2 regions of the Rahnella sp. PD12R genome follow, and region 1 is predicted to be linked to the other one. Evidence: predicted binding sites of a transcription regulator. Region 1 holds the regulator's gene; the other holds the start of a gene.
What was found. Region 1 encodes LexA, which represses DNA repair genes until DNA is damaged. Its sites were predicted from a motif close to TNCTGTATGTACATACAGNA; they were not measured.
Positions count from the first base shown of each region.

Region 2: the regulator LexA is predicted to act here: its motif matches at 1,960-1,979, upstream of KWG64_RS06875 (DNA translocase FtsK 4TM domain-containing protein).

Region 1 is NZ_JAHTMS010000004.1:119,194-123,409, forward strand. It holds gene plsB (glycerol-3-phosphate 1-O-acyltransferase PlsB) at 1-1,358, opposite strand, end outside; gene KWG64_RS09855 (diacylglycerol kinase) at 1,497-1,865, shown strand; gene lexA (transcriptional repressor LexA) at 1,985-2,593, shown strand; gene KWG64_RS09865 (CsbD family protein) at 2,984-3,193, shown strand; gene zur (zinc uptake transcriptional repressor Zur) at 3,388-3,897, opposite strand; gene dusA (tRNA dihydrouridine(20/20a) synthase DusA) at 4,140-4,216, shown strand, end outside.
Region 2 is NZ_JAHTMS010000002.1:613,683-617,898, forward strand. It holds gene KWG64_RS06875 (DNA translocase FtsK 4TM domain-containing protein) at 1-1,892, opposite strand, end outside; gene lrp (leucine-responsive transcriptional regulator Lrp) at 2,015-2,509, opposite strand; gene trxB (thioredoxin-disulfide reductase) at 3,231-4,199, shown strand.

The DNA of each region.
Region 1 (4,216 bases):
TTGAGCATCTGGGTCAGACTTTCTTTCTCTTTGGTCGCACCGCGCAATTCTTTCGCGTAGGTGCCCACTTCCATGACGTGTTCGTAACCGATGTAAATCGGCACTAACGTAATCGGACGTGAACCGCCGCGCAGCATGGCCTGAATAGTCATCGCCAGCGTGCCGGTTTTCGGCTCCAGCAAACGCCCGGTACGCGAACGGCCACCTTCCACGAAATATTCCACGGAATAACCACGGCTGAACAGCTCGCCGAGATACTCACGGAATACCGTCGAATATAGCTTGTTGCCTTTGAACGTACGGCGGATGAAGAACGCACCCAGACGGCGGAAAATCGGGCCAGCGGGCCAGAAATTCAGGTTGATACCGGCCGCAATGTGCGGAGGAACCAGCCCCTGATGATAAAGCACGTAGGACAGTAACAGATAATCCATGTGGCTGCGGTGGCAGGGCACATAAACGATTTCCTGCCCGTCCAGCGCCAGCTGACGCACACGTTCCGCATTATTGACGTTGATGCCTTTATACAGGCGGTTCCACGTCCAGCTCAGCACGCGATCAGAAAGGCGCACGGCTTCATACGAGAAGTTAGCCGCAATCTCTTCCATCAGCGCGATGGCGTTTTGCTGGGCTTTTTCGTGTGAAATCTTCTTACTGCGCGCTTCATCTTCAATGGCTTTTTCGATGGCCTTGGACGCCAGCAGCTTATTGAATAAATCCTGTCGCGCTGGCAAACGCGGGCCAACTGCCGCCAGACGCTGGCGGGAGAAGTGCATACGCGCAACACGTGCCAGTTTCTGGGCGATGGTTTTGTCGGTTCCATGCTCGGTCGCCATATAACGCAGCGAAACGGTATTGGAAAAACGGACAAAACTGTCGCGGCCCAGCCACAGCACGGCGAAGAATTTCTGGATCCCGTTCAGCACGCGCAGATGCGGCGTATCGTGGCCTTCGCGGCCTGGCGCACGGCCAAACATGACCGACACGGGCAGCATCTGAATGTCTAAATCCGGGTTATTACGGTGCAAATCCAGGTAATCGTGGAACAGCTTTACCGATTCCTGCTTTGGCGTGTAATAAGAGAAAACGCGCGGGCCTTCGGCAATAAACACATGGCTCGGCAGCAGCGTTCCGTCGATTTCCAGCGGAATAAGGGGATCAGGCAGATTTTGCGCCAGACACTGCGCGCGCAATGTCAGCAAATCGGCTTTGGAGTTATAAGGCAATACGTACAGAATTGGCCGGGTCGGGTCTAAGTGCAACTCGGTAACCGGATCTGAAGGTATGACCTTGCTCTTTACCAGCAATGAGAGTGGTAAATTCAATAATGTGTAATAAAGTCTACGCCAACCTGACATAAAAACGTGAAGCCTCTTGTTAGCAATTTCGCCGCAAGGATACCAGAAAGCTCAGACGAGATCTGTGGTGATGAGATACCATTAAACCGCTAAAATGCGCAAAACCCGCAGGACAATATTTCAAGGATCAGTAACAGAATGGCGAACCAAGTCACTGGATTTACCCGCATCTATAAAGCCGCAGGCTATTCCTGGAAAGGCCTGAAGGCCGCATGGCAAAATGAAGCCGCTTTTCGGCAGGAGGCCAGCGTTGCTATCCCGCTAATTTTATTATCTTTCTGGCTGGATGTAAGCAGTATAGAACGTATCCTGCTGATTGGCTCCGTCGTGCTGGTGTGTGTGACTGAACTGCTTAACAGCGCCATTGAATCCGCGATTGACCGCATCGGGCCTGAGTTTCACGTCCTGTCTGGACGAGCGAAAGATATTGGCTCCGCCGCTGTACTTCTGACCATCATATTGGCGATTTTTGTCTGGGTCAGCATCTTTTGGCCGCGATGGTTCTGATTTGGAATCTGCATTCCAGGAATTGTCGTTATGCCCTGTTTTTATTCAATCTTAGGTTTTCATTGACCGTTTAGCTGTATATACTCACAGCTAGACTGTATAAACAACCAGGGGGCGGAATGAAAGCTTTAACGACCAGACAACAAGAGGTCTACGACCTTATTCGCGATCATATCTCCACCACCGGTATGCCACCGACCCGCGCAGAGATTGCATCCCGTCTGGGGTTCCGTTCCCCGAACGCGGCGGAAGAACACCTTAAAGCGCTGGCGCGTAAAGGCGTTATCGAGATCGTTTCCGGTGCTTCGCGCGGTATTCGTCTGCTGATGGAAGAAGAAGAAGGTTTACCGCTGATTGGCCGCGTTGCCGCCGGTGAACCGCTGCTGGCTCAGCAGCACATCGAAGGACATTACCAGGTCGATCCGGCCATGTTTAAACCGAGTGCGGATTTCCTGCTGCGTGTCAGCGGGATGTCGATGCGTGATATCGGTATTCTGGATGGCGACCTGCTGGCAGTACATAAAACGCAGGACGTCCGTAACGGGCAAGTTGTCGTTGCGCGTATTGATGATGAAGTCACGGTCAAACGCCTGAAGAAACAGGGCAGTGTTGTTCAGCTGTTGCCTGAAAACAGCGAATTCCAGCCGATTGTGGTTGATTTGCGTGAACAGAATTTCAGCATTGAAGGTCTGGCGGTTGGCGTTATCCGCAACGGCGACTGGATCTAATCTGCGCTTAAGCTTTACGTTACAGGTGCGTTGGCCGCCTCTGACGCGCCTGTAAAATCACTATCTCATCGCCCCGTTTTGGGGCGATGTTGTTTTAAGCATTGCTCAAAAACTCTTTCGATAAAATCCTCTTTCTTACGTGTTATCCGCTGCGTTGCCTGTTCAGAGCAAATGTCGTATTCGCTTCCTCTATGCCCTGAATTACCGGCCTTTTTCAGTCAGACAGATTTCAATTCCACGTTATTTCCTGCTTTGGATTAATCCTAATAGTGGTTTTTATCCCTGTTTTGGGAAGACGAATCCGCATTCTCTACTAAGCTTAGAAGTGTTAAGGACGGGCTGCCAACAAACGTGCAGCTCCACAACCCAAGGTAACAGGAGATATTTATTATGAATAAGGACCAAGCCGACGGTAACTGGAAGCAGTTCAAAGGGAAAGTGAAAGAACAGTGGGGTAAGCTGACTGATGATGACCTGACAGTCGTTGAAGGTAAACGTGATCAGCTGGTAGGTAAGATTCAGGAGCGTTATGGCTATCAGAAGGATCAGGCCGAGAAAGAGCTCAAGGATTGGGAATCGAAAAACAAATATCACTGGTAACACGCGACTCCCCCTCGCGTATCAGTGACGTATCCTGAGTCATTGCTGCTCCTACCCGGAACACTTTCAGGATACGGGTACAAGGATGTACCCAACCTTCAATATCTTCCTTCTACACCTTAAATTATCCGTTATGCTGCGTTAAAACCCTTCCGCTTTAAGCCTTTTGAAATCCATCAAAAACACCTGATATATCAACGTTTTTTAACCACAATGCTGTGGTCGTGTTCGCAATGATCGTGACTGTCGCAGGTTTCAACAACTTTGCATTCGGCACATAAGCCATGCGCTTCAACGACTGAATGACGCAACTCAAAGCCGGATTCAAGCGCCAGTTTCGCCAGACGTTCTTCAATACCGTCTGTGGTTTTTTCCGTGACCAGCCCGCAGCGGTCACAGATAAACAGTGCAGAAGTGTGGCTCGGTTCTTCGAAATGATGGCAAAGCACATAGCTGTTAGCTGATTCAACCCGATGAATAAACCCTTGTTCCAGCAGGAAATCCAGCGCCCGGTAAACCGTTGGCGGTTTGGCCTGCGGTTCGCTGACGCGCAGCAGATCCAGCAAATCATAGGCGCTGATCGCACCGGGTTGTTGCGCCATCAGTCGCAAAACTTCCAGCCGCTGCGGTGTAAGACGAACATTGCGCTGCTGGCAAAGTTCTTCAGCTTGTGAAAGTAATTTTTCCGGATTATTCAGGGTCATAGCAACATTCTCTGAGCGCAGATTGGGATAAATAGGCCACATCATGCAGCCATTCTTAATTTTATCATGCTTCAGCCAGATCGACGAATTATGCGCCGCTCAGTTGTGAGGTTGCACGGGGGCAAAGCCGCTAAACCGGGCAAGATGCCGAATCTTTGTTCTGTGGTATAATCAGCGATTAACTTCCCTCTGGCCGCCGTGCCGGAGGGAGCGCCACGAACCCCTCAGCGAATGTCAGGCCGATGTCAGAAACTCAACACGCAATGCCCCAAAACGCCATGTCCACAACCCCGCCATATTCCGCTCAGCGTTTTTCCGT
Region 2 (4,216 bases), on a different contig from region 1:
GGTTCTGAAGTGGTCTGACGCTGATAAGGCGGTTGTTGTGCAAACGTCGCAGGCTGTGGTTCTTCTTCTGCCTGAGCTGGCAACGTGAATAACGGTTCTGACGGTGTATCATCAACCAGATCGGCCATTGGCGAGAAGCTGAACGCATCGTGCTGGCTCAGTTTCATCGCAGCCGCAGCGAAATCATCCGCAGCAGTGTTTGTCACTTCCTGAGGCAGACTCTGCGAGTGATGATGCTGAACCAGACCACTTTGAGGTTCGACGTCCTGCTGATAACGGGCATTTTCACGCGCCGCAAACGCGTTGCGTAATTCCGCTTCCTGCAACGCTGCTTCTTCATCAGGCTCATCTTCGGTGACAGATTCACCGTAGCGTTCCTGCTGCTGAGCCGCAAAAGCTTCCTGTAACGCCGCCTCCTGTCGGGCCTCCTCATCAGCCTGCGCCAGAGGATCGTTATGCCAGTCAGCGTGTTCTGCCTCTTTTTGTGCGGCAGCCTGTGCATTTTCCTGCTGTTCGGCGATGCGCTGTGACGGCAATTTAATCCCGTACGAAGCCAGTTCGCGACGCGTTGGAATACGCACCGGATTCGGACGCGGCAATTCCGGCCCGAAGCCTTTCTTCACCTGAGGATTTTCATCACTCACGGCGCTGAACGCTGGCATAAATGTATTGCCGGCAGAAGTTGCCGCCGACTGCCCTGCCTGCGCAAGGCCGGTTGCCAGTGCTGCGGTGGCCGCGACGCTCGCAATTTGCGCCGCATCAGGTGCCGCAGAGCTGAAATCAAACGGAGAACGTGAATGCTCAACCGCCGTCTGCCAGTTACCCATACTCGGGCCATCGTCATCGCTGCGCTGAACCGGTGCCGGAGAAGGTGATTGTTGTACCGGCTGCGGGTGACGCGGCACAGGTGTCTCTTCCGGAATTTCGAAGTTGTATAACGGCGGAGCAGCAGGTTGCGGTGCTTGCGGAGACGGAGCAATTTCTGCCACCGGTGGTTCAGCCGCATACGGATTCACTGTTTCTGCCGCCATAGCCGGAGCCGGTTCGGCCGCAATTACTGGCGCAACCGGGGGCGTTTGTACGGCGGGTTCTGTTACGGAAGGCGCAGAGAAAAGAACGTCGTCTTCGTCAGCGTCTGAAGCCGCGACAGCCTCTGGCACAGCGGCGGCCGCAGTAGCAGCAACCGCGGCAGGAGCCACTTTCGTTGCCGGTTTTTCGTCATCTTCTTCCAGTAACGGATCGTCCTGCTCGTCGTATTCGTAATCGTCATCCCGACGCGAACGGTTGGTCACGATATTAGTGACGCCAAGCACTGCACCGCCGATTTTTTCAGCGATCGTCAGCCATGACCAGCCGGTGAACAGCGTCAGCCCGGCCGCCCAGACGCACAGCAGAACCAGTGTTGCCCCGACGTTGTTGAAGTACGGCGTCATCGCTGTGCTCAGCAAACTGCCGATCACACCACCCGACGCGAAGTAGTAAAGGTCATCGACGTTGACGGATGCCAGACCGCAGGACGTGACAATAAGCGCCAGCGTCCCGATGAGGCGCAGCGACAGTGCAAAATAATCGACAAAATCCTGGTTATCCCGCTGACGGAAAGCCGCCCAGCAAAGACACAGGATAATAGGGGGAATAGCGTAACCAAATACGCCAAAAATGAAGAACAGCGTGTCGGCCATCCAGGCACCCACACCACCGCCCCAGTTATGAATAGGCCCATGCCACGCGGTCTGCGACCAGCTTGGATCAGAGGGGTTAAAACTCACCAGTGCTGCCATTAAATAAGCAGCAAAAATCGCTACCACGACCAGCAAAGCCTCCAGAATACGGCGACCATTGCTCAGCCTTTTCAGGGTAACTTCTTTATCTTCTGTGTATTCCTGGCTCAAGAAAGGCTCTCCAGGTTCCTGTGAACTGAGAAAAAGCAACAGCGCCGAGAGTTGACCCCGGCGCCATAACTGTATAGATACACAGGAGTGTAGCTAAAAATGCAAGGTTTTGCACCTGACAATTACCGGGTCTTAATGACCAGGCGATTCGTCTGTTTCACTTCTTCCATTACCACATAGGTACGGGTGTCGTTAACGCCCGGCAGACGAAGCAAAGTCTCACCTAACAACTTACGGTAAGCCGACATATCAGGTACGCGGGTTTTCAACAGGTAGTCGAAATCCCCAGAAACCAAATGACACTCCTGAATATCTTCGAGTTTTTGTACTGCCGCATTGAACTGCTCAAACACATCTGGCGCGCCACGGTTGAGAGTGATCTCAACAAATACCAGCAACGAAGCATCCAGATAATGCGGGTTGAGCAATGCGGTATAACCATTGATGAAGCCCTGACGTTCCAGACGACGAACGCGCTCCAGACATGGAGTTGGAGATAATCCCACACGTTTGGAAAGCTCGACGTTTGAAATCCGGCCATCCTTTTGCAATTCGTTGAGGATGTTACGGTCAATACGGTCGAGATCTTTTCCCGGACGTTTTTTGTTGTCTACCATTATTATTGTCTCTCTGCTGTCCTTCCCTGCACCTGCCATACCCCAGCCAACTTCAATGTCTAAGGGTTGTCCCAAGCGAAGACCCGATTATTAAGGTTTACGCATCCAAAAGCCGTGTTGATCCCCTGTCAAAAGGAACACGGCCGTATAAGCGGATACTCAAAAGAAATAACCTTGCGAAATTAATAGGTTGTAAACAGCCAACCTGATTCACTAAACCCTGCTGTAACTAAAAAGCCAAAAAGCAAGACCAGAACGGGTCCGGTAGCAGCCAATTGCATAAATTCAAGTCACAGACAGGCAGTTAATTTCTTCTTCCCCTGATGTTTTCGCAAATGCACAGCGGATTGTCAAAGTAAAAGAAGCAAAATCAGAAGAACGTGCCAGATTGAAAAGCCAGCGCCCCCTTTTTAGCTATCTTTTATCTTTGAACAATAACAATTCCGTTCACGCCTTATTTCAGCCAAATCCACACAAACTGCCGTGATTTGTCATCAAAAGTCCGCATACGGGCAAACAACCTGCCAGCGCATTCATGTCTTTGCGCTGTTTTTTTACCCTAACCTTCAAACAGTTACCTGCGGCGAAATCCTTTCTACGCGGGTTCGGCAGTAAAAACTATCAGACAAATCGTTAACAACATCTGAGTTTGCTTTTTTTAACGCGCTATTTTCCCTACAATCGGTCTATCGCTAGTCGCCATCGCGGAGATGAATTACGCATGAGTACGGTTAAACACAGTAAATTATTGATTCTGGGCTCAGGCCCGGCGGGTTATACCGCAGCAGTTTATGCAGCACGCGCTAACCTCAACCCGGTTTTAATCACCGGTGTGGAAAAAGGCGGTCAGCTGACCACCACGACGGAAGTGGAAAACTGGCCGGGCGATCCGGAAGGTCTGACCGGTCCGGGCTTAATGGAACGCATGCACGAGCACGCGACCAAATTTAATACCGAAATCATTTTCGACCATATTAACAAAGTTGATTTGCAGAACCGTCCGTTCCGCCTGACCGGTGACAGCGGCGAATATACCTGTGACGCGCTGATTATCGCCACCGGTGCTTCGGCACGTTATATCGGTCTGCCTTCTGAAGAAGCGTTTAAAGGCCGTGGTGTTTCTGCCTGTGCTACCTGTGACGGCTTCTTCTACCGCAATCAGAAAGTTGCGGTAGTCGGCGGCGGCAACACAGCTGTAGAAGAGGCGCTTTATCTGGCGAACATCGCCTCTGAGGTTCACCTCATTCACCGTCGTGACAGTTTTCGTGCGGAAAAAATCCTGGTTGACCGCCTGAACGATAAAGTCGCCAGCGGCAACATCGTTCTGCACACGCACAAAACGCTGAACGAAGTGGTCGGCGATCAGATGGGCGTTACCGGCGCAAGCCTGCTTGATGTCCGTACTGACGAAAAATCGCAGGTTGATGTGGCTGGCGTGTTCATCGCTATCGGCCACAGCCCGAACACCGGCATTTTCGAAGGTCAGCTGGAACTGAAAGATGGCTACATCAAAGTGCAGTCCGGCTCGCATGGCAACGCAACACAGACCAGCATTCCAGGCGTTTTCGCCGCAGGCGACGTGATGGACCACATCTATCGTCAGGCAATTACCTCTGCGGGAACCGGCTGTATGGCGGCACTCGACGCCGAGCGTTATCTGGACGGTTTATCGCAAGCGCCGGATTTATAATTACTCTCCAGGGTAAT